3 regions of the Mesorhizobium sp. WSM4887 genome follow, and region 3 is predicted to be linked to each of the others. Evidence: riboswitches for the same ligand, from Rfam matches in the RefSeq annotation. Region 3 holds a riboswitch; each other region holds the start of a gene.
The links. Region 3 has a riboswitch for cobalamin ahead of P9230_RS03555 (DUF1636 family protein). Riboswitches for the same ligand answer to the same signal wherever they lie in the genome.

Region 1 (9,774 bases), on a different contig from region 3:
CGGATGGCAACCTTGACGTCACCAGAGTCCCAGGTCTGTAATCGCCGCAGGCCAGGGAGAGGCGACCCCCATGGAAAAGATCATCCTCGACTGCGATCCGGGGCACGACGATGCCATCGCCATCCTGCTTGCGGCCGGCAACCCGGACATCGACCTTCTCGGCATCACCACGGTTTCGGGCAACCACAATGTCGAGAACACCACGCGCAATGCGCTCTCCGTATGCACGGCCTACGGCATAAAGGTGCCGGTGGCGAAAGGCTCTCCCGGCCCGCTGATCATCGACCAGGTGCTGGCCGTCGAGATCCACGGCGAGACCGGGCTCGATGGCCCGGAGCTGCCGCCCGCCTCGTTCGAGCTCGACAAGCGCCATGCCGTCGACTTCATCATCGAGACGGTCATGGCGCATGAGCCGAAAACCGTCACGCTGGTGCCGGTCGGGCCCTACACCAACATCGCTCTGGCCGTGCGCAAGGAGCCGCGCATCGTCGAGCGGGTGAAGCGGGTCGTCGCGATGGGCGGAAGTTTCACGCGCGGCAACATCACGCCCGCGGCCGAGTTCAACGTCTATGCCGACCCGGAGGCCGCAGACGTGGTGTTCCGCGCCGCTTGGGACGTCACCATGGTGGGGCTCGACCTCACGCACCAGGCCTTGGCCACCCCCGACCTGCAGGACAGGGTGCGCGCTGTCGGCGGCCCGATCGCCAAATTCATTCTCGATATCTGGGAGTTCATCGCGACCACGCATGGCGGCCTGCTGCAGATAGCCCATCCCGCCGTCCATGACGCCTGCTGCGTGGCGGCGATGATCGATGCAGGCGTCTTGACCACCGAGAAGGCCGATATCCGCGTCGAGCTTGCCGGACGGTGGACCAAGGGCATGACGGTCTGCAATTTCGAGAAGCTGGGCGGCATGCGCCATTTCGGCGGCACGGCGAGCGAGCAGGTCGATTTCCGCCATACCGTGGCGATGAAGCTCGACCATTCGAAATTCTGCGACCTGATTGTCGATGCGCTCGAGCGCCTCACCAGTCAAAAGGCGTGAGGCGCTCCAGGGGCAAGGCCTAGCCGGCCCTCACAGCAGGAACGATTGCCTGTCGCGCAATGTGGCGCTGATGGCGGCGATGCCGGTCTCGATCTCGCGCTTGTTGGCCAGGATCGCATCGCCGGCCGCACCCTCGACCATCGATCGCAACAGGTCGGCCTGGCCGACCAGCACCGCATCCTTGTCGGCCAGCGCGACGAGCGTTGCGGCTTCGAGCCGGTAGCGCGGGCGCCTTGCCGCCCTGGGCGACTCTCAAGCCTCCAGGCCCGCGCACGCCAGGAAGTGGGGGAGAATTGGCCCGGCGAAGCCGAGACGGCCATTTCGACGAGAGCCCGGCGGTCGGCATCAGCAACCGGCGCTGGCACGGTGGTGTCCTTGTTCTATTGCATTTTAGTTGAAACTAATTTGAAAGTTACCCGCTAGCAGCGCGTAAGCGAGCTCAAACTTGCCCTGCTGTCGACAGCTAAGTTGAAAGGAGAAGTCCTAAGCCTTTTTCAGTGCTTGGCGTTGCCGAGACCGCTTTTCTATCATTCGTCTTTCGAGCGGCCTCCAGCCGCGCCGGTCACCACCGAGGCCGATGCCTGGCAGGGCGAGAAGTAGCCATCGCTCGGCGCATTCGCGCGACGAAGGCTTCGCAGACCGCTGTCGAGCGGACGCTCGATGAGGAGCCACACAAGGTTGGCCTTGGAACAAAGGTCTGGCCATGAAAAAATACCTAGCAGCCGCGCTGGCGATCGCCATCCCGATCGGGCCTGCCTCGGCGCTTGACGTCGGCGTCGGCGGCAAGGTCGGCGGCATCGGCGTGGGCGCCGGATTGGGCGCCGGTTCGCAAGGCGTGTCGGCGGGCGTGGGCGCCAGTGCCGACGGTGTCGGCGGCGCAAACGTCGGCGCATCGACCGGCGGCGGATCGCTCGGCGTCAATGCCGGCGGCAATCTGGGCAGCACCAGCACAGGCGAGTCGACAAGCGTGGGCGCCGCCGCCGCGGGCGACGATCCTTCCGCCGTCAGCGGATCGGCTGCCTCTGCGCAGAACCCGGCCGCGGTGCCGACAGCCCCTGCTTTGGCCAAAAGCGCGACGCAGACCATTGTGCTGCCTCCAGTGCTGAAGCCCTCCAGATCCGCCGGCGGCGACCTCCGGCGGGTCACCAAAGGCTATCGCATCCCGCCGCTGTCACCTCCGAAGACGATACCGGGCACGCCGGCCGCCGTAGTGCGCGCCTGTCGCGCCGCGATCGCGGCGGCCGCCAAGCCCCTCGGCGCCGTGCGTGTTTACACGGTCAGCGCCGGCCCCTTGCGTCAACGCCGAAGCGGGCTCAACGCGCCGATCGAGGTGCGCATAGACTATGACAGGCGAGGCGGCATCGAAGTGAGGCAGGCGAAAGTCGGCTGTCGCCTAAATGCGAAGGGCGCGGTCACCGCGGTGATTTAGAGGCAAAGGCACAACGGCCGTTGCCATCCTTCCTGCCGGTTGCAACCTCGGCGGTTTGGCAATTCCTCGCCCCCACAAGGTGGACGGGAGAGGTGGCTCGGCGCAGCCGAGACTGAGCGGGGGAGCGCCATATCCGATAACCCTGCCGACCGCAGGCGCGGACCTCAGCCGGCTGCAGACAAGGCGCCCGCGCTTCGGCTAGAGTTCCGCCGGGCGCAAAAAAATCATCGAAGGGGAGCATCGCGATGAACGAAGTCAGGCCGATCGCCGAGATCGCCAGCTATCACGCCCATATCTACTACGGCGGGGAAGCCGAGCGGCAGCATGCCGAATGGCTGCGCCAGCGCATCGCAGAACGGTTCCGCGTGCGCCTGGGCAACTGGCGCGACGAGCCGGTCGGCCCGCACCAGCAAGCCATGTACCAGGTCTCCTTCGCGACCGAGATTTTTGCCACGCTGGTTCCCTGGCTGATGCTGAACCACGGCGGCCTGAGCATCCTTATCCATCCCAACACCACCAACCCCAAGCGCGACCACCTTATCGACCCGATCTGGATCGGCCGGGCACTGCCGGTGAAGGGCGACGTGCTTGGCGAGGAGGACGAGGCAGAGGAAGCGCTGGAGGTGAATACCGAGCCGACGCTGGGGGTGTGAGGGGGGCGCGGCGATCTCGTCACGATGGCGTGAGAGGCGGCTGGCCGTCGGAGTTGTTGATTGACTGGCCAACCGCGGTGTGGCGAATTCGCGCCGATGGTTCCCTTCGGGGATCAAAAGGGAACGCGGTGCGGAGAAATCCAAAGCCGTGGCTGCCCCCGCAACTGTAAGCGGCATGCCGTTTTCACGATGCCACTGGCTGCATGGGCCGGGAAGGCGAAAGCGGCGGCAATCCGCGAGCCAGGAGACCTGCCATCATGGACGTCAAAGCAGAACATCGGACGGGGTGATCCGGTGTGCGCGCCTGGCCGGACGGCGGGGCGAGTTCCCTGCGATGACAGGCAACGTCAAAGGCAGAACCATGCTGATCCAACTATCGAAAATGCTGAACAAAACCGCGCCCGACCTGAAGGCCAGGCTGATTACAATCTACGGCGCGCTCGCCATTCTCAACGTCGGGGCGTGGCTGTGGGCTTTCGTCGCCTTCCACGACAAGCCGACATTGCTTGGCGTCGCTCTCGTCATTTATGGCCTCGGCTTGCGCCATGCCGTCGATGCCGACCACATAGCGGCCATCGACAATGTCACGCGCAAGCTGATGCAGAACGGCAAACGGCCGGTCTCCGTCGGTTTCTTTTTCGCACTCGGCCATTCGACGATCGTCGTCATCGTCGCTGCGGCTATCGCGGCGGCAACGTCCCTGCTCGGCCGTTTCCAGAGCCTTCAGGAGATTGGCGGCACCATCAGTACCGGCGTTTCCGCACTCTTCCTGCTCGCCATCGCGGCGATGAACATCGTCATCTTCTTCTCGATCTACAGAAGCTATCGGCGGGTGCGGGCCGGTGGGGCGTTTGTCGAGGAGGATCTGGACCTGCTGCTCAACAATCGCGGCTTCCTGGCCCGCGTCTTCCGCCCGATGTTCCGGCTGGTGTCGCGCAGCTGGCACATGTTCCCACTTGGTTTCCTCTTCGGCCTTGGCTTCGACACCGCGACCGAAGTCGCCATGTTCGGCGTGTCCGCGGCACAAGCGGCCAAGGGCGTGCCGTTCGAGGCCATTCTGGTCTTCCCGGTGCTTTTCGCGGCCGGTATGTCACTGGTCGACACGACCGATGGTGTGATGATGCTCGGCGCCTATGAGTGGGCCTTCGTCAAGCCGATCCGCAAACTGTACTACAACATGACGATCACCCTGGTGTCGGTCCTTGTCGCAGTACTGATCGGCGGCATCGAGGCGCTCGGCCTGATCGGTGACAAGTTCGGTCTGTCGGGCGGCTTCTGGAACGGCGTCGGCACGCTCAACGACAATTTCAACAATCTGGGCTTCGCCATTATCGGCATCTTCATCGCCGCCTGGGCGATCTCCTATGTCGTCTACAAGGCCAAGGGGCTGGACGATGTGGAGATCGGATCCGCAGCAAAGAATTCATAAGCCGCCGGCGGCGGCTGGCTGCAGCAGGCCAGCCGCATCTCTCTGCCATCAGACGCCGGCGGGCTGCCAGCCTGCCGCCTTGAATGCCTCGGCATCGGGAAGCCGATGACGGCAAAGGTCGATCGCCGCCCCGTCAGCGGTGCTCGGCTTGACATTCTTGTTCCCATTTTGTTCACTGTTGGCAGACAGCGACAGGAGATCGCCGGCCCGTGCGCACGCGCTTCAAAGGCATGCTGAGGAGCCGTAGCCCAAGCCTTTGGAAGTGTGACGGAATTCTGCGCTTGGATAAGCCAGGGGTTAAGGCCTGGGATAAGCCCCATAATCCATAAGCCAGAATCCAGAGTCCAAATATCCAGAGTCCAGAACAGAAAAGCTGGCGCTTTTCTGTTCTAAAAAAGCGGGGAAGGGGAAAGCAAAAATGGGAGCAGCGCAAGCCATTCGGCGTACGGCGCTACGGCGAGGGCTCGGCGGCGCCAGCGAGCTTCCGACGTGGCGGCGAGCCGCCCTGTTCGGTCTCCCAGGATGCAACCGGCCTCACGTCAGCCCGGCGATCTGCTCATCGCCGTCCAGCTCCGCCCCGCCGGCGACGACCACGTTGGCGAGCGGCGCCGAGAGCGTCCAGCGAACGAGGCCGGGCAGCCGTTCCATGGAGGCGCTGCCGGAGAGGCTGGTGGGGACGACGCGCTGGAGAACGACGCTGCCGAAGCCTTTATGCGGGTTGGCATCGGCGGCCGCGGGAGGTTCGGAAAAATGTTCCTCCCAGACCAGCTCGAAATCGCTGCCTTCGGGGGCCGGTGCTACCCGCCAGTCCATCCGCACGGTTCCGGCGTCGCCGGCCAGGGCGCCGTATTTCGTCGCGTTGGTGCCCAGCTCATGCAGCGCCATGCCGATGTTCTGCACCGCGTTCAGCCGCAACGTCACGTCCGGCCCGCAAGGCGAGATTCGCTCTTCGTGTCCGAACGGCCGCAGATGTTCGCGCACAAGGTCGGCCATGCCTGCGCCGCGCCAGTCGTTGAGCACCAAGAGGTCGTGCGAGCGCGACAGCGCCATGATGCGTTCGCGGATCTGGTGTTCGAACGCGCGCGGGTCGGTCGCGCGTTTGCTCGTCTCGCGGATCATGGAAAGGATCACGGCGTACTGGTTTTTGACGCGGTGGTTCACCTCGCGCATCAGAAGCTGGATCTGCTGTTCGCTCGCCCGTTTTTCGGTGATGTCGGCGGCCATGCCGAACCATTCCAGGATGCTGCCGGTGTCATCGACGATCGGGATTGCCCGTGAGGTGGTCCAGCCGGCGGACCCGTCGGCGCGCCGCACCCTGTGCTCGAGCTCGAACACGCCGCGCTCCATGATGGCGCGCTCGATCGCCGCCTGGATGCTCGCCTGGTCTTCCGGGAACAGGTATTCGTCGCGCCAGCGGATCGCCGGCCCCTGGGCGCTCGACAGGAAGCCGCGGCCGTCCAGCTCATGCATTTCCTGCCAGTCCGGGCTCATCCGGTAAACCACGTCGGAGCTGGCATTGACCAGCGCGCGAAACCGCTGCTCGCTTTCGCGCACCTTTGCTGCCGCCAGCACCCGGGCCGTGGTCTCCGAAACGATGCAGAGCACGGCTTCGACCGTGCCGTCCTGCGCCCGCACTGCGGAATAGGAGATGTCGAAATAGACCGTCTCGCCGACCAGGCCGGATCGTTCGATGTAGAAAGGCCGGTCCCTGGCCGAGAAGGTTTCGCCGGTTTCGAGAACTCCGCGCAGCAGCGGCTCGAGGTCGGTCCAGAGCTCGGACCAGTTTTCCTCGGCGGGACGGCCGAGCGCGCGCGGGTGCTTGTCGCCGATGGTCGGCGCGTAGGCGTCATTGTAGAGCGCGACAAACTCCGGCCCGCAGAAAAGCACGATCTGGGCTTCGGCGGCGAGCATCAGGTCGACCGTCGTCCTCAGGCTGAGCGTCCATGTCTCGATCGGCCCGAGCGGGCTTTCCGACCAGGGATATTCGCGAATGAATCGCGCCATCTCGCCGTTCCCGCGAGGCCACGATTCACGGAAGAGCCCGTCAGCCATAGGCGCATTAACGCGCGACGCCGTTTATGTATCCGTCTCCGTCACGCAAAATTTTAGCCATCGTGAATAGACCCCAGGCTGCCGGTCCGCCGGAGGAATATTTCGGGCGCAGTTTCGTTAGTTCCTCATACGAAGCCGTTTGAGGCAAAGTGCATATGTCCCGCAATCACGCATTGAAGCCGCCAGAGCGGCCGGCTCTGGCCCAACGGAGGTACCAGAGATGAAAACGGCTGTTTCGACCTCTCTTTCGAGACGAAGCGTCGTCGCCGTGCTGGCGGCGGCGGCCGCGTCGACCGCCATATTGCCCGCCGGCGATGCGCTGGCGCAGACCAAGCAGACCGCGCCGGACAAGAGTCTGTACGATCGGCTGGGAGGCGTGTTCGCCATCGCAGCCGTGGTCGATCACTTCAGCGACGCCGTCGTGAAAAACCCCATCGTCGGCAAGAAGTCCAAGAACCCGCAACTGCGCAAATGGCACACCAAGAACCTCGAACGGCTGCCGGGCCTCAAGTTCATGCGTACGCTGTGGGTGTGCGATGTTTCCGGCGGCCCCTTCAAGTTCGTGGCCACCGAGCCGGGCGCGACGCCGCTCGGCCTCGAGGAGGCCCACAAGGACCTGAAGATTTCTCCCGCCGAGTTCGACGAGGTCGCAGCGGAACTCGGGCGGACGCTCGACCGCTTCAAGGTTCCGAAAGCCGAAAAGACCGAGGTCCTGGAAGCCTTTGCCGCGCACAAGGATGAGGTCACTGCCGGCTCTGTCAAAAAGGGGTGAGGCTCAGCGCGAATCCGGCGAAGGCGGTCCGCCGCTCCGCCTATCCACCCGCCAGCCGCGGCAGCAGGAAAATCTCCGCCCCCGGCGGCAGTTCCTTCGACCACGTGTCGCGATAGATCGTCCCGTCGATCGCGACCGCGATGCCGCGATCGAGCAGGGGTTCGAACGCGGGATGCTGTTCCGCAAGCTTGCGGAACAGCTCCCTGATGTCCTTGGCCTCGATGTCGAGCTTGTCCTTGCCTCCGGCGGCGGCGCTGAGCGAGCCCCAGAGCGTGACCTGGACCATTATCGCCTGATCCTCATTGGACCGTGACGTGAGCTGAAAACCGCTTCGCGCTTTTCAGCATGCTAGCCTTCCCGTTCGGCCTCGAGCGCTGCAAGAATCCGCGGCGGCGACATCGGGATGTGGCTCATGCGCACGCCCACCGCGTTCGACACCGCGTTGGCGATCGCCGCCAGCGGCGGCACGATCGAGGTCTCGCCGACGCCGCGCACCCCGTAGGGGTGGTTGGGGTTGGGGATTTCGAGGATCTGCGTGTCGATCATCGGCAGGTCGGAGCACACCGGGATGCGGTAGTCGAGGAAGCCCGGGTTCTGCAGGCGGCCGTCCTTGCCGTAGATATACTCCTCGTTGAGCGCCCAGCCGATGCCTTGCGCGGCACCACCCTGGTACTGGCCCTCGACATAGGTCGGGTGCACCGCCTTGCCGGCATCCTGCACCACCGTGTAGCGGATCACCCTGGTCGAGCCGGTCTCGGGATCGACCTCGACGTCGCAGATATGGGTGGCGAAGGAGACGCCGGCGCCGTCGGCGACGAGCTCGCTATGGCCGGCGATCGGCCCGCCGGTCTTGCCGGACTGTGCGGCGATCTCCTTCAGCGACAGCTTGCCGAGATTGCCGTGCTTCTCGCCCTTGGCGACCGCGTGGCCTTTTTCCCAGGCAACGTCGTCGACCGAGATGTCCCACATCTGAGCGGCGCGCTCGCGCAGCACCTTGATGGCGTTGCGGGCGGCCGAGATGGTCGCCATCGAGGAGGAGAAGGTGCCGCGGCTGCCGTCGGTCATGTCGTTGTAACCGAGGCTGGAAGTGTCGGCGACGATCGCCTTCACCTGGCTGTAGTCGATGCCGAGCTCCTCCGCCGCCACCAGCGACAGCGACGCGCGCGAACCGCCGACGTCGACCGTGCCGACGGCGAGCGACACCGTGCCGTCCATGCCGATGTTCAAGTCGGTGCAGGTCTGGCCGCCGAAGTTGAACCAGAAGCCGCAGGCCATGCCGCGGCCCTGGTTCTGAGCCAGCGGCGCGCGCATATGCGGGTGCTCCTTGACCGCCTCGAGCGTCGGTCCGATGCCGATCGGGCCGTAGACCGGGCCGTAGGAGGCGCGGGTGCCTTCCTGCGCCGCATTCTTGATGCGGAACTCGACCGGATCGATGCCGATCTCCTTGGCGAGCTCGTCGACAGCGCTTTCCACCGCGAACGCCGCCATCGGCGCCGAGGGCGCGCGATAGGCCGCGGTCTTCGGCCGGTTGACCAGCACCTCGTAGCCGACGGTCTTGACGTTCTCCAGCTTGTAGCAGGCGAAGGCCGTCATGGCGCCGATCTCCGCCCACATGCCGGCATAGGGGCCGCAGGTGTAGCGCAGCGTCGCTTCGGCGGCGGTGATCGTGCCGTCCTTCCGCGCGCCGATCTTGACGTCGATCGAGGTGGCGCTGGTTGGCCCCGAGGCGCGGAACACCTCGTCGCGGGTCATCACCAGCTTCACCGGGCGGCCGGCCTTGCGCGACAGGGCCAGCGCCACCGGCTCGGCCCAGACATGGGTCTTGCCGCCGAAGCCGCCGCCGATCTCGGAAGAGGTGACGCGCAGCTTCGAGACTTCGAGGCCGAGCAGCTGGGCGCAATGCTGGCGATAGACGAAATGGCCTTGCGTGCAAACCCAGAGATCGGCCGTGCCGTCGGGATTGACGCTCGCCACGCAGGCATGCGGCTCGATATAGCCCTGATGCGTCTGCTCGGTCTTGAAGGAGCGCTCGACGACGAAATCGGCCTGGGCAAAACCCTGGTGGACGTCGCCATGGCCGTATTGCGTGCGCTTGGAGACGTTGGACGGCTTGACCGGCTTTTCCTCCAGCCCTTCGGTGAAGATGGCATCGTTGATGAGCGGGGCGTGGTGCTGCATCGCCTCGTCGACGTCGGTCACATGCGGCAGCACCTCATAGTCGACCTCGATCAGCTTCAGCGCCTGCCTGGCGGTGCGGGCATCGATCGCCGCCACCGCGGCCACGGCATGGCCGTCATAGAGCGCCTTCTTGCGCGCCATGCAATTGTCGAGGGTGTCGAACATGCCGGCATCGCCATCGGTCAGGTCCGGCAGGTCTTTCGCCGTGATCACCGC
Region 2 (9,774 bases), on a different contig from region 3:
GCAGGCCGGAAATCGACATCGGCGCGCGGCGCAATTCCTCGGGCGTGCGCTCGGAATGAACGATGCCGCGGCCGGCGGTCATCAAATTCACGTCGCCCGGCGCGATCACCATTTCGGTGCCGAGCGAGTCGCGATGCCTGATCTTGCCGTCGAACAGATAAGTGACGGTGGAAAGCCCGATATGCGGATGCGGGCGCACGTCGATCGCATGGCCGGCGCGCAGGATGGCCGGACCCATGCGGTCGAAGAAGATGAACGGACCGACCAGCCTGCGCTTCGCCGTCGGCAAGGCGCGGCGAACCTCGAAGCCGCCAATGTCCTTGGCGTTCGGAATGACCATCAACTCGATCTGGTCGCAGGCGAAGGCGTCGCCGGCCTCAGGATCGTTGCCCGGAAAGAAGCTCATGACCGGCGTCAGGCGAAGCGGAGCGCGGATCGGGCCTTCGCCTTGGCGGCCTCTTCCTCGCGGTTGCGCGGATGCTGGGTGGTTTCGAGGCTGTCAAGCAGCTCGCGCGCGGCGGCGGCGATCGCCTCGACGGCGTGGTTGAAGGCATGCTCGTTGCGCTTGGACGGCTTGGTCGCGCCGCTCAGCTTGCGAACGAACTGCAGCGCCGCGTCATGGACCTCGTCGTCGGTCGCCGGCGGATCGAAGTTGAACAGGGTCTTGATGTTTCGGCACATGCTTTAACTCCTTACCTGCTTTCTGCCCGAACCGGTCTGACATTGTGCACCGAGGTGTGTTGAGATTCAGGTCAGACCGAGCCGAAAATGGCGGGTTCCGAGAACCGGACCGGAGCGTACTTGAAGGACGTGAGCACCGGAACCGCAGAAAGCCGCGTTTGCAGGCGGCCTCACCTGAATATCAATACACCTCACTCGGCGTCGAGCGGCTCCGTTCCAACCGGCTTGCCGTCGCGCGAGAGCCTGATCTTCTCGACCTTGTCCTCGGCGGCCTTGAGCAAGCGGTCGCAATGAGCCTTCAGCGCCTCGCCGCGCTCGTAGATCTTGATCGACTGGTCGAGCGGAACGTCGCCGCGCTCCAGATCATCGACGATCTTCTCCAGCGCGTCGAGCGCCTGTTCGAAGCTCATCGCCTTGACGTCTTGGTTAGCTTCATCAGCCATCATTCATCCCTTCATCAGCCGCCCGACATGGGCGGCGACCGAAAATGCCAATCCTTGCAGATCGTAACCGCCCTCCAGCAGGCTGACGAGCCGGTTGCCGCTGTGGCGCCCGGCGCGCTCCATCAGCTGGCCGGTCGCCCAGTCGAAATCATCCTCGGTCAGGTTGATCGCGGCCAGCGGATCGCGATGGTGCGCATCGAAACCGGCGGAAATGATGATCAGATCCGGCTGGAAGGCGTCGATCGACGGCAGCACGCGCGACAGGAAGGCGTCGCGGAACGTGTCGCTGCCGGTGCTCGGCGCAAGCGGCGCGTTGACGATGTTGCCGGCGCCGGTCTCGCTCTTGGCACCGGTGCCCGGATAAAGCGGCATCTGGTGGGTCGAGCAATAGAGCACCGACGGATCGTCCCAGAAAATGTCCTGCGTGCCGTTGCCGTGATGCACATCCCAATCGACGATGGCGACGCGCTCGGCCAGATGCTTCTCCTGCGCATAACGGGCGGCGATCGCCGCGGTGTTGAACAGGCAAAAGCCCATCGCGGTCGCTTTTTCGGCGTGATGGCCGGGCGGACGCGCGGCAACGAAGACATTGGCGGCACGGCCCTCGAACACATCGTCGACGGCGGCGTTCGCCGCGCCGATCGCCGTCACCGCGGCCTGCCAGCTTTTCGGGCTGGCGCTGGTGTCGGCATCGATCGAGACGATCCCCGTCTCGGGAATCGCAGCGCGGACACGGCCGACGAAATCCTCCGGATGCGCGTAAAGGATAGTCGCCTCGTCGCCTTCCGGCGCCTCGACGCGGTCGAGGGCCGAAAAAGCCTCGTCGTCGAGCACGCGCTCGATGGCGCGCAAACGGTCGGGCCGCTCGGGGTGGCCGGGCGGCGTGAGGTGTTCCAGGAATACGGGATGAGTGTAAAGACGAGTGGTCATGGCGCCTAATCTAGGCACCTGTCGCACGGATAGCCATGTTTCAGCGCCGAATGATTGGGGAAATCGCGCCCAATCGTGTCGCTGGCGGCATTGGCCCGGCTTCGGCTTCGCGATAAGGTCGCGTCGCTGCCTGGTGCCCGCAACGCGGGAGAATCGGGAACACGGTTGAAATCCGTGGCGTGCCCAACGCTGTGAGGGGGACCGCGCCGGCAAACGCCACTGTCCCAGACGGGAAGGCGCCGGATGCGGGTCGATCCCGAGCCAGAAGACCGGCCCGGCAGACATGGTCATCCGCATGGTCAGGCGGAGGACTGCTTATCGCAAGGGGACAAGCGATGCAGGCACGAACAGCCGCCGCCGGCGGCGATGACTTTGACCAATTGGCGCGCGACGCCGTCTACCGGGCCATGTTCACCCGGCGCGACGTGCGCAGCCATTTCCTTACCGACGATCTCGACGACAGCGTTTTGGCGCGGCTGCTCACCGCGGCACACCACGCGCCGTCGGTCGGCTACATGCAGCCCTGGAACTTCATCATCATCCGGGACGCCACAAGGCGGCGGCAGGTGCGCGACCTTTTCCTCGCCGCGCGCGAACAGGAACTGCCGGCGATCGAGGTGGAGCGGCGGGCGCTCTACCGCAAGCTGAAGCTCGAGGGCATCTGCGAAAGCGCGCTCAACCTCTGCATCACCTGCAACCGCCAGCGCTCGAAGAACTCGCCGCTCGGGCGCTGGCACAATCCGGAGATGGACCTCTACAGCACCGTCTGCGCGGTGCAGAATTTCTGGCTCGCGGCGCGGGCGGAAGGCGTCGGGGTTGGCTGGGTGAGCATCATCGAGCCCGAAGCGCTGAAGCGACTGCTGTCGATCCCCGAGCACGTCACGCCGATCGCCTATCTCTGCGTCGGCCGCGTCTCGGAATTCGCGCCAAGGCCCGACCTCGAAGCGCATGGCTGGGGCAAGCGCCTGCCGCTGCCCGAGCTGGTGATGAGCGAGACCTTTTGCGGCGCCGGCGAGGCGCCGCTCAAATCGGCGATCGCTCGTCTCGGAGAACGATTGAAGCCTTAGAGCCGCTCGGCGTTCCATAGACCCGCACCAACCGCAACGCGCCGTTCGCGTTTGCGCAATGGCGCATTGGCAGGCCTGACCGTCGTTGCCCGCTCTCAGAAACCGGGGATTGTTCGCGCATCGCTTGACAACGTGACGGTTCTTCTTGGCGTGATTGGGCCGGATCTCCGCACTCGCTTCCTCACGGCTAACCCTGTGCCAAGCGATGTCGTTCTCGGGCTTCAACGTCTCGCGAATTCACCGGCGTTCGCAATTAAATTCTGTCTTCTCATGTGAATAGGCAGATTGAGCTGGGCTACGGCGCTTATTGTCGGGCGATAGATGAGACCCGGCGCGTTCCCATGAACTTTTTTGCAATAGATCGGTCCGCCGAACATGAGGGCGAAGCGGAATGGGAGCGCATCCGCGCAAAATACCCGCCGCAAGAACCATTCCTCAACTTGAACAACGCCGCGGTCAGTCCCCCACCGACTGTTGTCGAGGAAGCGACGGTTGACGCCTACCGCTTCATCAGTCGCAATTCCGACTACAATATGTGGAGCAAGCTCGACACAGCACTTCCTCATATCAAACGCGAGCTGGCGGAACTGATCGATTGCAGCCCCGGAGAGATCGCGCTGAACCGGAATTCGTCGGAGGGTCTTTCGACAGCGATCTTCGGAATACCGCTGACTAAGGGCGATCAAGTGCTGATCTCGCCTTGGGACTACCCCAGCGTTCGTGCGGGCTGGCTGCAGCGGCAACAGCGCGAGGGCATCGAGGTTGTAAACTGCACCTTCGACCTCATGGACAGCGACGACGACATCATCGAATCCTATGTTCAGGCGATGACCCCGCGTACCCGCGTCCTGCAGCTGACTCACATGTACCACTGGAACGGGCGTGTCCTGCCGGTGAACCGGCTCTGCGAGATCGCGCGGGAGCGCGACATCATGACTGTCGTCGACGGTGCCCAGACTTTTGCTCAGATGCCGGTCAGCTTCCGCGAACTCGATTGCGATTTTTTTGTCACCAGCCTGCACAAGTGGCTCGGTGCTCCTATCGGCAACGGGATGCTGGTCGTCAGCGAACGCCGGATCGATACCACCTGGCCATTGCTTGCACCTTTCGACCAGCCCGCGGTGCACATAGACAGGTTCGACCATTAGAATCTCGGCACCTACAATTCCGCTGTCCAGGCAGGAATCGCGCCCGCAATTCAATTCCACAAGGCGATCGGCGCGGAACGGATGCATGCGCGACTGCGCGAACTCACCCGATATTGGGTAGGTCTCGTCCAGGACATTCCCGGTTTCAGGCTCCATACGCCGACCGACACGGACAGCCTCGCTGCGATAAGTCTGTTTTCGATCGACAGCATCGACATGCAGCAACTCGAGCGCGACCTTCGCGAGAAACACCAGGTCCACGTGAAATACCGCAAGGTCGAGCACGTCGAGGGTTTGCGGGTTTCGCCACACATTTACATGCTTAAGCGCGATCTTGATGCCTTCGTCGCCGCGCTGCGAAGCGCTGTGGAGTGAACCGACGAATTTTCTCTGGCTGTGCCTGACCTTAGCCGTCTGCTGTCTGGCGAATAGCGTTTTCGCAGTCGAGGGGTGCAGGATGGCAGCGCCGCTATTTGCGCTTAAAGCTGCCCAGGCCTGCACCCCGACAAGAGTTCAATAGTTTCGCTCAAGGCCGTGAGCGTGGTCTGCATTTTTGAGGTCTATCAATGCGCCAAGTCTACGTGAGTGGATCCTATCTACCGGAAAGCGAGGCCCGCATCTCGGTCTTCGATCGGGGCTTCCTGTTCGCCGACGGAGTCTATGAGGTCACGCTCGTTCTTGATGGCAAGCTCGTCGATTTTGCCAGTCACATGGCGCGCCTGCGGCGATCGCTCCGTGAGCTCGATATGCCGTTCTCCCTGACCGAAGCAGATCTTTTGAAGATCCACAGGGAGCTCATTGGACGGAACAATGTATCCGAGGGACTTGTTTATTTGCAGATCACCCGGGGCGCGGCCGACCGCGATTTCATATTTCCTACTCGGGATACGCCGAACACCGTGGTGCTCTTCACACAAGAGAAGGCACTTGTCGAAAATCCGGTCGCCATACGCGGCCAGCACGTCATAACCGTGGAAGATCTCCGGTGGCGGCGCTGCGACATCAAAACGGTGCAACTCCTGTATCCCTCCATGGCCAAAATGCAGGCGAAATCACGCGGCGCCGATGACGCATGGCTAGTGAGGGATGGTTACGTCACGGAAGGCTCTTCCAACAACGCCCATATCGTGACTTCGGATGGGACGATCGTCACGCGGGATCTCTCGAGCGATATCCTGCACGGGATTACCCGGGCAGTCGTTCTGCAGTGCGCAAGTGAACTTCATCTGCGGGTGGAGGAGCGCCCATTCACAGTAGTAGAGACCAGACTTGCGACGGAGGCGTTTTCAACGTCATCATCCGGGCTGGTGAACCCGGTGGTCAGGATGGATGGTGCGCCGATCGGCAACGGGCTGCCGGGCTTAGTCACCCGGCGGTTGCGACAAATTTATCTCGATAGAAGCCGAGCATCGGCGATCTAGCGTTGATCGTCGACCGTGTTCTCTGCGGCGTCAAACCTCGATACGCAACCTGCCGGTGGCGTTACTCAGGGCGCATATGGACCGCGCTAACTCAAGCACTCCTGACGCCAGCCCTGCACGTGAATAGCTCGCCCGAGCACTCGCGGCGCCCAAGTAGCTTGACAAGGCCGCTGCTAGACTGGCGTTCGCGCCAGATGCTAGCGGCGATCCTTCCATTGGCGAGGCATCTTCTCTGACTCTAGTCAAGCGGTCCTTGGCGAATCCCAGCGCGAGCCGCCAAAGGGGCTGAGCGCCTTGTCGCGCAGCTCCATGAACTTGGACGAGGCTTCTGCCAGGCGCCGGTCCCATTCCGGGTTGGGGACCTGGCCCTCGATGGCGGCGAAGTAGACCTGCATCAGCGAAGCGATGGCGAAGGGCTCGATGAAAGCCGCCTTGAAGGCCCAGGCGAAGACGATGGCCAACACGAAGGCCCAGCCGGCAAGCTGGCCCGGCATGACCCAGAGGATCGCGGCGGCGGGCGCCAGCATCAAAAGGAAGATGACGAAGGAAACACCCCACATGATCACCGCCAGCCAGACGGCGTTCTTGACCATCAACTTGCCGTTCTGCGCATAGAGCACGACGCCTTGCCTGGCGGTCTCGAAAGGCGAGTTGGAATTGGTGCGGATGTTGTAGCCGAGGATGATCTCGTCGACATAGGTCAGCGACAGGCGGATGACGGTGTTGATGAAGCTCACCAGACCGCTCAAGCCTGGAATGGGTAGGAACGCAGCAATGCCGCCGATCAGCCCGGTGATCGCGCGGATGGCGCCTTTCACCAGCTGGTCGACGACGAAAAGGATGTTGGCCTCGGCGAAGCGCTTCGTGACCACTTCGCGCGCATAGGCGATCTGGCCCTGGCCGTCGGGAACTTCCTGCCCGTCGATCAGATGGACCATGACGGCGATATGGCCGGCCTTGAGCACATAGAGAATGAATTCGCGGATCCAGTAGACGGCGATCGAGACCACGCCGAAGCCGACGACCCCACCCCACAAGGCAAAGGACATCGGCCCGTCCGGATCGGTCGAGATGTGGCCGACGCCGTAACCGACGCTGGCGCCGGTGCCGGTCGCCGTTATGTAGGCCACCGTGATGCCGAAATAGACGATGATGCGAAAGACGATGAACGGCCACGTCCGCATCATGATGGACACCGACCGGCCGATGCTGAAATCCCACATGGCCCCGACCCTCCGCCTCAGAGAATTGGCGGGAGAGGATGCGCTCGCTCCTGCCAAAGTCAATGTCGGAGGGATTTTGAGCGGGGGACAATTGTCTGAGGCAGCGCGGACCCGAGTGATTGCCCGGAACGCCGCGACCGGATGCTATTTGGTTTTCAGGCCTTCCAGCAGCTGCTTGAACGCCGCCACAACCTTCTTCGACGTCGCTTCCGGATCCTTGGCATTGGCGATGCGCTGCGAGGCCTGGCTACTGGCGCCGTTGATGAGCCGCGCTGCGGTCTCGGGATCGAGATCGGGAACGACGACGCCCTCCTCCTGCAGCTTTGACAGGTGATCGGTCATTGAAGCCGTGCAGGCGCTGGCGTTGGGCCACTGAGCCGGATCGCCGAGCACGGCCGGGCCGTCCCTGAACATGATGCGCTGGATTTCCGGCTCAAGCGCCATCTCGATATAGGTGGTGCATTCGTCGACGAAATGCTGCCAGCGAGTAGGCGCCCGCGAGGCCACCTCGTTCACCCGCGCCGCCATCTCGGCGTCGATCTCGGCGATCACCGCCTGCAGGAGCCCCTTCTTGTCGCCGAAATGATGATAGAGCGCGCCGCGCGTCAGACCCGCCGAAGCGGTGAAATCGTCCATCGAGGCCTCGGCATAGCCGATCGTGCCGAAGGCATGGCGTGCGGCCGCGATCAGCTTGGCGCGCGTCTCGGCGATCATCTCCTTGCGGGGCTTATGCATGGCTCCTGGCCTTATTCACATACGCGTCGTATGCTAATTGACATACGCGACGTATGAACTATCTGACATTCATACGCTGCGTATGTAATTGCGGCACCTTCCCTTGTCGAGGAACAGGACCATGCGAAACCCCTATTCGGAAATCTTTCAGGCTCCTGGCACAAAGAGCTTCGCCGCGGCAGCCTTCATCGCCCGGCTGCCGATCGCCATGGCGCCGATCGGCATTGTGGCGATGCTGTCGCAAACGCATGGCGAGTACTGGCTGGCCGGCGCCGTCTCGGCCACCTACGCTTTGGTCAACGCCTTCCTGTCGCCGCAGGTCTCGCGGCTGGTCGACCGCCTCGGCCAGAGCCGGATTGCCGTGCCGACGACACTTGTCTCGGCGCTTGCCTTCGCAACCTTGATCGTCGCGGCCAACCAGCACTGGCCGGTGTGGACCTTGTTCCTATCCGCGCTGCTTGCCGCGTTAATGCCCAGCATCCCGGCGCTGGTCAGGGCGCGCTGGACCGAGATTTTTCGCGACCGCCCCGAGCTCAATACCGCCTTCGCCTTCGAATCGGCCGCGGACGAGCTGGTCTATGTCGCTGGGGCATCGCTGTCGGTAGGCTTGAGTGCCGCGCTGTTCCCGGAAGCCGGGATGGTGGTGAGCACCTTGCTGCTCGCCTTCGGCTCGGCGGCATTCCTGCTGCAGCGTTCGACGGAACCGCCCATCCGTCCGGCCGAGGATGGCGCGGCCGGTTCGGCGATCCGCCTGCGGCCGGTGCAGATCATCACCGTCGCGCTGATCTTTGTCGGCGCGACCTTCGCAACCACGGAAGTCACCACCGTTGCCATTACCGAAGAGCTCGGCCAGCCCGAAGCAGCCAGCCTCGTCATCGGCGTCTATGCACTGGGATCCTTCGTGCTCGGCATCATCGTCGGCGCGCTCAGTTTGCGCACGCCGCTGCAACGCCAACTCGCGATAGCGGTCGCCGTCATCGCGCTCACCACGCTGCCGCTGCTTTTTGCCGACACGGTGCCGACCCTGGCGCTAGCCGTCTTCGTCAGCGGCGTTGCCATCTCGCCGACCTTCATCACCGCCTTTGGCCTGATCGAACGCCACGTGCCGCCGGCAATGCTCACGGAAGGCGTGACCTGGGTGGCCACCGGGATCGGCATCGGCATGGCGCTGGGCTCCTTCGCCGCCGGCTGGATGGTCGACACTTTTGGACCGCAGAACGGGTTCTGGGTGTCGGTGGCGGCAGGCTCAGTCGCTTTGGTCACCGTGCTCGCCGGCCAGTGTCGGCTGGCGACGCCGGACAGCGCCCCGGATGAATGCGAAGCGGCGATTGCTCCGGCTGGATGATACCGATGCATCCGGTGCTGGCTGGCTATATGTCCTGCTTTTGAACGAACTTCGCCGCCGGGACTGCGTAAAGCCCCGTCGGCGCGCCATGGAGCATGATCTCCCGCTCGAAGACGAAGCCGCATTTCTCCAGCACGCGCCGCGATGCCGAATTGGCGGGACGCGCCAGTGCGATCACCCGATCGGCGCGCAAGGCGCCGAAAGCCGCGTGCAAGCTCCCCCGGACCAGTTCCGTCGCGTAGCCATGCCCCCAGGTCTCGGGGTGAAGATGATAGGACAGGTTCAGCCCATCGAAATCGCTCGATAAGGTGACGCCGCCGAAGCCAATCAGTTTCTCATTGGCTTCGACCGCCCAGCGACCAAATCCGCGCCTGTCCCAATGATCGATGTCGCGAGCGAGCCTCGCGGCACTCTGCTGCGGCGTGTCCGGCGTCGGGTCGGGGCGATGCGCCACCAGTTCGGGGCGCGAGAAAAGATCGGCCAGAAACTCCAGATCCGCCTGTTTGGGCCGGCGCAGCAGCAGTCGTTCGGTCTGCTGGCTGACAGGCAATGGCGCGGCCATCGTTTTTCTCCGTCGCCCTGTCGGCCGAAACGTCAGAGAATTTCCGTCTTGGCGATGTGAATGCCGAATCCTTCGAGCCCGACATAGTGGCGCTCGCGCGAGGCGATCAGGTTGATCGAGGAGATGCCGAGATCCTTGAGGATCTGCGCTCCGAGCCCGATCTCGCGCCACTCGTTCTCGCGCCGGCGCGCCTCTTCGTGATCCTCGCGGTCGCCGCTT
Region 3 (9,774 bases):
ACTCGTCGATGCGGCGCTCCACCTCGCCACGGAAATGCCGCATCAGGCCCTGGATCGGCCAGGCCGCGGCATCGCCCAGCGCGCAGATCGTGTGACCTTCCACCTGCTTGGTGACATCGAGCAGCATGTCGATCTCGCGCTTCTGCGCTTCGCCGCGCACCAGCCGTTCCATCACCCGCCACATCCAGCCGGTGCCTTCGCGGCACGGCGTGCACTGGCCGCAGCTCTCATGCTTGTAGAAGTAGGAGAGCCTGGCGATCGCCTTCACGATATCGGTCGACTTGTCCATGACGATGACAGCCGCAGTGCCGAGGCCGGATTTGAGGTCGCGCAATGCATCGAAATCCATCGGCGCGTCGATGATCTGCTCGGCCGGCACCAGCGGCACCGAAGCGCCGCCCGGGATGACCGCGAGCAGATTGTCCCAGCCGCCGCGAATGCCGCCGCAATGCGTCTCGATCAGTTCGCGGAACGGGATCGACATCGCCTCTTCGAAGGTGCACGGATTGTTGACGTGCCCGGACACGCAGAAGAGCTTGGTGCCGGCATTGTTCGGCCGGCCGAAGGACGAGAACCAGGCAGCACCCCGGCGCAGGATCGTCGGCGCCACGGCGATGGATTCGACGTTGTTGACCGTGGTCGGGCAGCCATAAAGGCCGACATTGGCCGGGAATGGCGGCTTCAGTCGCGGCTGGCCCTTCTTGCCCTCGAGACTTTCGAGCAGCGCCGTCTCCTCGCCGCAAATATAGGCGCCGGCGCCGTGGTGCATATAGACGTCGAAGTCGTAGCCGGAGGTGTTGTTCTTGCCGATGAGCTTGGCCGCATAAGCCTCGTCGATGGCGCGCTGCAGCGCCTCGCGCTCGCGGATGAACTCGCCGCGCACATAGATGTAAGCAGCGACCGCGCCCATGGCGAAACCGGCGACCAGCGCGCCCTCGACCAGCGTATGCGGATCGTTGCGCAGAATGTCACGGTCCTTGCAGGTGCCAGGCTCGGATTCGTCGGCATTGATGACGAGATAGCTCGGCCGGCCATCGCTCTGCTTGGGCATGAACGACCATTTCAGGCCGGTCGGGAAGCCGGCGCCGCCACGGCCGCGCAGGCCGCTTGCCTTCATTTCGTTGATGATCCAGTCGCGTCCCTTGGCGATCAGGCCGGGTGTATCGTCCCACATGCCGCGCGCCTGCGCTCCGGCCAGCGACTTGTCGAAGAGGCCGTAGATGTTGGTGAAGATGCGGTCTTTGTCCTGAAGCATTGTTCGTCCCTCAGACCGGCTTCTTGCCGAAGACGCGGATGTACTCGGCGACGCCGCCCTTGGCGAGCGCCTTGGCCTGCTTCGCCCAGTCGTCGCGCTCGATACGGCCGCGGAAATTGAGATAGCCGTCGACCCATTCGCGCTCGGCCTTCCTCCACGCAGAGACCTGCGCGAAAGTATAAATGCCAAGCGAATGCAGGACGCCTTCGATCTTCGGACCGACACCGGAGATCAGCTTCAGATCGTCGACCGTTGCCGGACGCGCGATCCCGGCCGGGCGGTTCTTGTCCTCGAGCGAAGGCTTGGCCGTCTTGGTCGCAGGCTGCTTCGCTTCCGGCGACTTGAAGGCGGACGCCGGCTCGGCCTTGGCCTTCGGCCCGCTGCGCGGCTTCGAAACCGCCTCGACTTCCGGAGAAGCCTTGTTGGCATTGGCTGCGGAGTGGCGCGGCGCCCTGACGCTGGCCGCCTTCTCGGTGGCGGGCGAAACCTTGACCGGCGACGGTGTCCTTAGTGCCGGACTGGTTTCGGGCGCGTCGGTTTTCGGCTTGCCGGATTTCGATGGCCCGACAGGGGCCGAGGGCGGCGCGGCAGGCGCCTGCGAGACGACGGCGGCGGATGCAGTAGCCGGCGCTGCGGCAGCGGCTTGTCTGGCTGCCTTCGCGGCGGCCTTGGCTTCCTTGTCGCGGGTGGATTTCAGGATTGCCTTCTCGCTCTTCAGCGTCGTCAGGCCCGTGGCCGGCTCCGAACCGATGCGGCCGTTCTGCGGACCGGGCTTCACCTCGGCGCCTTTGCCGGCTTCATAGAGATCGATGATCTCGGCAAGGCGCTCCGGCGTCAGGTCTTCGAACGTGTCCTTGAAGATCATGACCATCGGCGCGTTGACGCAGGCGCCGAGGCATTCGACTTCCTCCCACGACAGCGTGCCCCTGTCGTTGGTATGGAACTGGTCGTGATGGATCTTAGACCGGCACACATCCATCAGCGCTTCCGAGCCGCGCAGCATGCAGGGCGTGGTGCCGCAGACCTGGATATGGGCGCGGGTGCCGACCGGATTGAGCTGGTATTGCGTGTAGAAGGTGGCGACCTCGAGGCCGCGGATGCGCGGCATGCCGAGCATATCCGAGATCGTCTCGATCGCCGCTTTCGTCACCCAGCCTTCCTGTTCCTGAGCGATCATGAGCAATGGGATGATGGCCGACTGCTCGCGTCCCTTCGGATATTTGGCGATCCACTGCTGCGCCGCCGCAGCGTTCGCCTCGTTGAAGGCGAAGGAGGCTGGCTGGACGCTGGCATCTGCGAGACGGCGGACTGACATTTAGCGATCGACCTCACCAAACACGATGTCGAGGGAGCCAAGCACGGCGGTGACGTCGGCCAGCATGTGGCCGCGGCACAGGAAATCCATGGCCTGCAGATGCGCAAAACCCGGCGCGCGCAGCTTGCAGCGATAGGGCTTGTTGGTGCCGTCGGAGACGAGATAGACGCCGAACTCGCCCTTCGGCGCCTCGACAGCCGCATAGACCTCGCCGGCCGGCACGCGGTAGCCCTCGGTGTAGAGTTTGAAGTGATGGATGAGCGCTTCCATCGAGCGCTTCATCGCCGCGCGCTTCGGCGGCACCACCTTGCCGTCGAGGTTCGATACCGGGCCACCGCTTTCCTTGCCGAGCAGCAGATCGACGCACTGGCGCATGATCTTCGCCGACTGGCGCATCTCTTCCATGCGCACGAGATAACGGTCGTAGCAGTCGCCGTTCTTGCCGATCGGGATGTCGAAATCCATCTCGGAATAGCATTCATAAGGCTGCGCCTTGCGCAGGTCCCAGGCCGCGCCCGAGCCGCGCACCATCACGCCCGAAAAACCCCAGGCCCAGGCGTCGGCGAGCGACACCGTGCCGATGTCGACATTGCGCTGCTTGAAGATGCGGTTGCCGGTGAGCAAGGCATCAAGGTCGTCGACCGACTTCAGGAACGGATCGATCCACTTGCCGATATCCTCGATCAGCTTCTGCGGCAGGTCCTGATGCACGCCGCCTGGCCGGAAGTAGGCCGCATGCATGCGCGAGCCGGAGGCGCGCTCATAAAACACCATCAGCTTCTCGCGCTCGACGAAGCCCCACAGAGGCGGCGTCAGCGCGCCGACGTCCATCGCCTGCGTCGTCACATTGAGGATGTGCGACATGATGCGGCCCATTTCGGAATAGAGCACGCGGATCAGCTGGCCGCGCTTCGGCACCTCGATGCCGAGCAGGCGCTCGGCCGCGAGCGCGAAGGCATGCTCCTGGTTCATCGGCGCGCAATAGTCGAGCCGATCGAGATAGGGCACCGCCTGCAGATAGGTCTTGGCCTCGATCAGCTTCTCGGTACCGCGATGCAGCAGGCCGATATGCGGATCGACGCGGTCGACCACCTCGCCGTCCAGCTCCAGCACGAGACGCAAAACGCCGTGCGCAGCAGGGTGTTGAGGCCCAAAGTTAATGTTAAAATTGCGGACGGAGGTTTCAGCCATTGTGGCGCCTCAATTTGGCTTCGCCTTTTCATCGCCCGGAAGGACGTAATCCGTTCCCTCCCATGGGCTCAAAAAGTCAAAGTTTCTAAATTCCTGCTTCAATTCCACCGGCTCATAGATGACCCGCTTGGCCTCGTCGTCGTAGCGAACCTCGACGAAGCCGGTCAGCGGGAAGTCCTTGCGCAGGGGATGCCCTTCAAAGCCGTAGTCGGTGAGGATGCGGCGCAGGTCCGGATGGCCGGAGAAGAGCACGCCGTAGAGATCATAGGTCTCGCGCTCGAACCAGTCGGCGCCGGGATAGACGCCGGTCAGCGACGGCACCAGCGTCTCCTCGTCGGCCTGGACCTTGAGGCGGATGCGGACGTTCTGCTTCGGCGACAACAGGTGGTAGACGACGTCGAAGCGCTTGGCACGCGACGGATAGTCGGCGCCGCAAATGTCGATGATCGAGACGAACTGGCAGCGCGGGTCGTCGCGCAGGAAGGTCGCGACCTCGGTCAGGTTGCCCGGCTCGACGCAAACCGTCAGTTCGCCATAAGCAAGCACCGTTTCGCCGATGCGGCCGGAGAGCTTCTCGCCGAGATAGGTGGAGAGTTCGTGCAACGCCAAGGCCATTGGTTCACCGTTCGATCGTGCCGGTGCGGCGGATCTTCTTCTGCAACAGGAGAATGCCGTAGAGCAGCGCTTCGGCGCTCGGCGGGCAGCCGGGGACATAGATGTCGACCGGCACGATGCGGTCGCAGCCGCGCACCACCGAATAGGAATAGTGATAATAGCCGCCGCCATTGGCGCACGAACCCATCGAGATGACGTAGCGCGGCTCCGGCATCTGGTCATAGACCTTGCGCAGCGCCGGCGCCATCTTGTTGGTCAGTGTGCCCGCGACGATCATGATATCGGACTGGCGCGGAGACGCGCGCGGCGCGACGCCGAACCTCTCTGAGTCATAGCGCGGCATCGAGGTGTGGATCATCTCGACCGCGCAGCAGGCGAGACCGAAGGTCATGAACATCAGCGAGCCGCTGCGCGCCCAGGTGATCAGCGCCTCGGTCGAGGTGACAAGGAAGCCCTTGTCGGCCAGCTCATTATTGATCTCGAGGAAGAAGGGATCGTCCTCCCCCACCGGCCTGCCGGTGTTGGGATCGATGATGCCCTTGGGCTTCGGCGCGACGAGGGTGCCTGAACTGTCGTTCAATCCCATTCCAGCGCTCCTTTTTTCCATTCATAGGCAAAGCCGATGGTCAGCACCGCCAGGAACACCATCATCGACCAGAAGCCGAGCATGCCGAGCTTGGAGAAGGACACCGCCCACGGGAACAGGAAGGCGACCTCGAGATCGAAGATGATGAACAGGATCGACACCAGGTAGAAGCGGATGTCGAACTTCATGCGGGCGTCGTCGAATGAGTTGAACCCGCATTCATAGGCGGAAAGCTTTTCCGGATCGGGATTGCGGTAGGCAACCAGGAACGGCGCAACGATCAGCGCCAGGCCGACGACCATCGCCACTGCGATGAAGAGCACGATGGGCAGATACGAACTTAGGAGTGCGCTCATGCGGCGGCTTTCCTTCGGCGGCCAGTTCACTTTGATTACAGCAACGGACTCTAAGGCGGAAGCGTGACAGTTTAACCCGCTGAACCGTTTTAGGTGGCCTATGCTGCGACGCGGCGAGGGTTAGCGCAGCGGTTTCGGCGACGCAAGTCAAACCTTCTTCAAAATCCGGCCCTGGACGCCATATCGGAAGAAACTGGTCCGATCCGCTCCTGTTTGATTTCCTTCATGTTTTACTCCACTTTTCTATCCTGACATATCTCCCGCCATTTGCCTGCTAGCATGGCCGGAATCACCGACTGGAAACCCCGGCAAAGGATCAGGGCAAGGTAGCTGGATGAAAGAAAAGATCTCGCTCGCCGCAGCAAGGCGCATTGCGCTCGGCGCGCAGGGTTTTACCGATGCGCGGCCTGTCGGCACGCCCGATCGTCGCCATCTCGCCCGCGTGCTTTCCCGAACTGGCCTGCTGCAGATCGATTCCGTCAGCGCCGTGGTGCGCGCCCACTATATGCCGCTCTACTCGCGCCTCGGCCCCTACCCGCTTGCGCTGCTCGACAACGCGGCCGTCACGCGCAAGCGAACCGTCTTCGAATACTGGGCCCATGAGGCTTCCTTCCTGCCCGTCGAGACCTATCCGTTGATGCGCTGGCGCATGCAGCGGGCCGAGAAAGGCGAGGAAATGTATCTCGGCCTCGCCAAATGGGGCCGCGAGCGCAAGGCGATGATCGAGGAGATCTACGGGCAAGTCGCGGAACGCGGGCCGATCGCCGCCTCCGACATCGAAGGCCACAAGGGCAATGGCGGATGGTGGGGCTGGAGCGAGGCCAAGCACGCTTTCGAATGGCTGTTCTGGGCCGGGCGCATCACCACCGCCTACCGGCGAGGATTCGAGCGCTATTACGACCTGCCCGAGCGGGTTCTGCCGCAGGCCATCCTCGACCTGCCGGTGCCCTCGGTCGAGGACGCGCATCGCCAATTGCTGCGCATTTCCGCCCGCGCCCATGGCATCGCAACCTATGGCGATCTGCGTGACTATTTCCGCCTGGCGCCTGGCGATACGAGAGCCAGAATCGAGGAACTGGTCGAGATGGGCGAACTGCTGCCGGTGAAGGTCGAAGGCTGGGACAAGCCCGCCTATCTCCACAAGGACGCCCGCTTTCCGCGCCGGATCGAGGCCCGCGCCCTGCTCGCGCCCTTCGATCCGGTGGTATTCGAACGCACCCGGACGGAAAAACTCTTCGGCTTCCGCTACCGCATCGAGATCTACACGCCGGCCGAGAAACGCCAGTACGGCTACTACGTGCTGCCTTTCCTGCTCGGCGACCGGATCGTTGCCCGGGTCGATTTGAGAGCTGACCGGCCGGCCGGCGTGCTGCGCGTCCATGCGGCTTTTGCCGAAGCCGGCGCTCCCGCCGAAACGGCCGCACAGCTCTTCGATGAGTTGAAACAGATGCAGGCATGGCTCGGCTTGGAAACCATCGAGGTGACGCCGGCCGGCGACCTTGGGCCGGCGTTGGCCGACATTTCGGTGTCGTAGCCGCGCGTTGACATGCCAGCACCTCTAAGCCTAAATCCGCCGCAGACGGTCTCCTCCCGGCAAGGGGAGGAGCCAAGAGGGAATGCGGTGCGGGAAAACCCAAATCCGCGGCTGTCCCCGCAACTGTGAGCGACGAGCCTCAGCCGAAAACCACTGGGATGTTTCCCGGGAAGGCGGCGTAAGGCGACGACCCGCGAGCCAGGAGACCTGCCGTCTGAGACATGAGAATCCGATCGCTCGGCGGGTTTTCCGGGCAAGGAGCCTGGTTTTGGATCGCAACGTCAGTTTTCCGGCTAATACCGCGGACACTTCGTCCGAACCCCGCGACGCGCTATCGGAAGTGACCGTCATCGTCTGCTCCTCCTGCCGCGATGAGACCGGTTCGGACGCGCATCCGCGCGCCGGCGCCCTCCTTGCCGAAGACGCGCGCCGCGCCGCGCCGGACGAGAAAATCCGCATCCGCATCGTCGAGTGTCTCGGCAATTGCAAACGCCGCCTGAGCGCGGCGCTGCTGCGCGACGGCTGCTGGAGCTATGTCTTCGGTGACCTGGAAACGACCAGCGGCGCCGACCTCGTCATCGGCGCAAAGCTCTTTGCCACCTCGACCGACGGCCTCATCCCCTGGCGAGGCCGGCCCGATTCCCTCAAGCGCGGCCTGGTTGCCCGCATCCCTCCCCTCGACCTGCTGAAGGACTGACATGACCGCATCCCTCTCCCGTGTTCCCTGCACTGTCGTCACCGGCTTTCTCGGCGCCGGCAAGACCACGCTGATCCGCAACCTGCTCGAAAACGCCAAGGGCAAGCGGCTGGCGATCATCGTTAACGAATTCGGCGATGTCGGCATCGACGGCGAGATCCTGAAAGGCTGCGGCATCGACACCTGCCCAGAGGAAAATATCGTCGAGCTCGCCAATGGCTGCATCTGCTGCACCGTCGCCGACGATTTCGTGCCGGCGCTCGACCAGATCCTGTCGCGCACGCCGAAGGTCGACCACATCCTGATCGAAACCTCCGGCCTCGCTTTGCCGAAGCCGCTCGTCCAGGCCTTCCAATGGCCGACGGTGAAGAGCCGCGTCACGGTCGATGGCGTCATCGCGGTGGTCGACGGTCCGGCGCTGGCCGACGGCCGCGTCGCCTCCGACATGGACGCCCTGCAGGCGCAGCGCGCTGCCGACGATTCCCTCGACCACGATGATCCGGTCGAAGAGGTGTTCGAGGACCAGATCGCCTGCGCCGACCTCATCATCCTGTCGAAGAGCGATCTGATGGACGCGGCGGGCTCAGTCCGCGCCAATGCCGTTATCGGCGAGCACGTGGCGCGCGCGGTCAAGGTCGTGCCGACCGCACAGGGCAAGGTCGACCCGTCGGTGCTGCTCGGTCTTGGCCTCGCCGTCGAGGACGACATCGAGAACCGCAAGACCCATCACGATGACGAGCTCGACCATGAGCATGACGATTTCGACTCCTTCGTCCTCGATATCCCGTCCATCGCCAGTCCGGATGAGCTGGCAAAGCGCGTCGCTCTCGCCGCCGAGCAGGAAAACGTTCTGCGCGTCAAAGGCTTTGTCGAGGTGGGCGGCAAGCCGATGCGGCTGCTGCTCCAAGCCGTCGGCCCGCGCGTCAATCACTATTACGACCGCGCCTGGACGCCGGACGACGACCGCCGATCGCGGCTCGTCGTCATCGGCCTCAAGGGGCTGAACCGCCCGGCGATCGAGCGTATCCTCGCCGGCTGAGGCAAGACCGAACCGCGATGCACATCCTCACCACGACATCCGCCTCGCTCGACGATCTCGCCGAGCCGATCGACCTCAGGCAGACGCCTGCGGATGTCGTGGCCCTGTCCTTCACCGACAGCGATCTCGCCGGCCTCGCCGCTGCGTGGAAGGCCGACGCCGCGCGGCTGCCGTCGATGCGGCTGGCAGCACTTCGCGATCTCCGCCATCCGATGTCGGTGGACCTCTGGATCGACAGCGTTGCCCGTCACGCCAAGGTGGTCCTCGTCCGCATCCTGGGCGGCTACGACTGGTGGCGCTATGGCTCCGACCAGCTCGCCGCGGTCGCACGCGAGCGCGGCATCAAGCTGGCGCTGCTGCCGGGCGAAAGCCATGACGAGGACCAGCGGCTGATCGAAGCCTCGACCCTGCCGCGCGCCGAACTCGACGCCCTGCTCGGCTATTTCCGCGAAGGCGGCCCGGCGAACATGAGCGCGCTGGTGCAAAGACTGGCAAGGCTCGCCGGGTCGGATACGGCCGTGGCCGAGCCGGTGAGCGTGCCGAAGGCGGGGTACTATCAACCAGGAATCGGAGTTGTCGCGAAATCAGTCTTCTTGAACGTCGGCGATCCGTCACACCTCCCTCTGTCCGGCAGGAGAGAGGGGGGTGTGGCGGAGCTCAACATCGACAGCGTCGGTGCCCCCGTCATCCCCATCCTCTTCTACCGCTCGATGCTGCTTGCCGCGGACGTCGCGCCAATCGATGCACTCGCAGATGCCCTTCGCTCGCAGGGCATGACGCCAATGCCGATCTTTGTTTCGAGCCTCAAGGACCCGGTATCGCTGGCTTTCGTCGAAACCGCCATCACCTCGTTGAACCCGTCCGCCATCGTCACTGCAACCGCCTTCGCTTCCGGTGCCGAGCCTGGTGCCGAAACGCTCTTCGACCGTGCCGGCGTGCCCGTGTTCCAGGTCATCGTCGCCACGACGCGGCGCGAAGTCTGGGAGAAAAACCAGCGCGGCCTGGCGCCCGCCGACCTTGCCATGCATGTCGTGCTGCCCGAGCTCGATGGCCGTATCCTCGCCGGCGCGATCTCCTTCAAGGGCGAGATCGACGCCGATCCGGCGCTGGCCTTCCGCGCCTTCGCCAGCCGACCGGAAACGGATCGCGTCGCCCAGGTCGCCGCTCGCGTCGCGGCGATCATTCG

Region 1: it holds a riboswitch for cobalamin, as region 3 does, so the genes downstream of both, P9230_RS18785 (HoxN/HupN/NixA family nickel/cobalt transporter) here and P9230_RS03555 (DUF1636 family protein) in region 3, are expected to answer to the same signal.
Region 2: it holds a riboswitch for cobalamin, as region 3 does, so the genes downstream of both, bluB (5,6-dimethylbenzimidazole synthase) here and P9230_RS03555 (DUF1636 family protein) in region 3, are expected to answer to the same signal.

The regions. Positions count from the first base shown of each region.
Region 1 covers NZ_JARTVP010000004.1:382,141-391,914, reverse strand. Annotated here, with positions in the region: gene P9230_RS18805 (nucleoside hydrolase) at 71-1,045, shown strand; gene P9230_RS18800 (hypothetical protein) at 1,076-1,219, opposite strand; gene P9230_RS18795 (hypothetical protein) at 1,749-2,474, shown strand; gene P9230_RS18790 (DOPA 4,5-dioxygenase family protein) at 2,720-3,127, shown strand; cobalamin riboswitch at 3,208-3,399, shown strand; gene P9230_RS18785 (HoxN/HupN/NixA family nickel/cobalt transporter) at 3,489-4,556, shown strand; gene P9230_RS18780 (HWE histidine kinase domain-containing protein) at 5,091-6,467, opposite strand; gene P9230_RS18775 (group 1 truncated hemoglobin) at 6,877-7,380, shown strand; gene P9230_RS18770 (MoaD/ThiS family protein) at 7,421-7,666, opposite strand; gene P9230_RS18765 (xanthine dehydrogenase family protein molybdopterin-binding subunit) at 7,729-9,774, opposite strand, start outside.
Region 2 covers NZ_JARTVP010000014.1:55,587-65,360, reverse strand. Annotated here, with positions in the region: gene P9230_RS29250 (pirin family protein) at 1-406, opposite strand, end outside; gene P9230_RS29245 (DUF2277 domain-containing protein) at 415-681, opposite strand; gene P9230_RS29240 (exodeoxyribonuclease VII small subunit) at 873-1,124, opposite strand; gene P9230_RS29235 (histone deacetylase family protein) at 1,128-2,054, opposite strand; cobalamin riboswitch at 2,169-2,347, shown strand; gene bluB (5,6-dimethylbenzimidazole synthase) at 2,390-3,121, shown strand; partial or broken gene P9230_RS29225 (aminotransferase class V-fold PLP-dependent enzyme) at 3,463-4,644, shown strand; gene P9230_RS29220 (D-amino-acid transaminase) at 4,836-5,690, shown strand; gene P9230_RS29215 (hypothetical protein) at 5,933-6,913, opposite strand; gene P9230_RS29210 (TetR/AcrR family transcriptional regulator) at 7,058-7,648, opposite strand; gene P9230_RS29205 (MFS transporter) at 7,770-8,993, shown strand; gene P9230_RS29200 (GNAT family N-acetyltransferase) at 9,019-9,555, opposite strand; gene ribB (3,4-dihydroxy-2-butanone-4-phosphate synthase) at 9,588-9,774, opposite strand, start outside.
Region 3 covers NZ_JARTVP010000001.1:728,674-738,447, forward strand. Annotated here, with positions in the region: gene nuoF (NADH-quinone oxidoreductase subunit NuoF) at 1-1,255, opposite strand, end outside; gene P9230_RS03525 (NADH-quinone oxidoreductase subunit E) at 1,266-2,570, opposite strand; gene P9230_RS03530 (NADH-quinone oxidoreductase subunit D) at 2,571-3,761, opposite strand; gene P9230_RS03535 (NADH-quinone oxidoreductase subunit C) at 3,771-4,376, opposite strand; gene P9230_RS03540 (NADH-quinone oxidoreductase subunit B) at 4,381-4,962, opposite strand; gene P9230_RS03545 (NADH-quinone oxidoreductase subunit A) at 4,953-5,318, opposite strand; gene P9230_RS03550 (winged helix-turn-helix domain-containing protein) at 5,653-6,852, shown strand; cobalamin riboswitch at 6,882-7,082, shown strand; gene P9230_RS03555 (DUF1636 family protein) at 7,121-7,549, shown strand; gene cobW (cobalamin biosynthesis protein CobW) at 7,551-8,588, shown strand; gene cobN (cobaltochelatase subunit CobN) at 8,606-9,774, shown strand, end outside.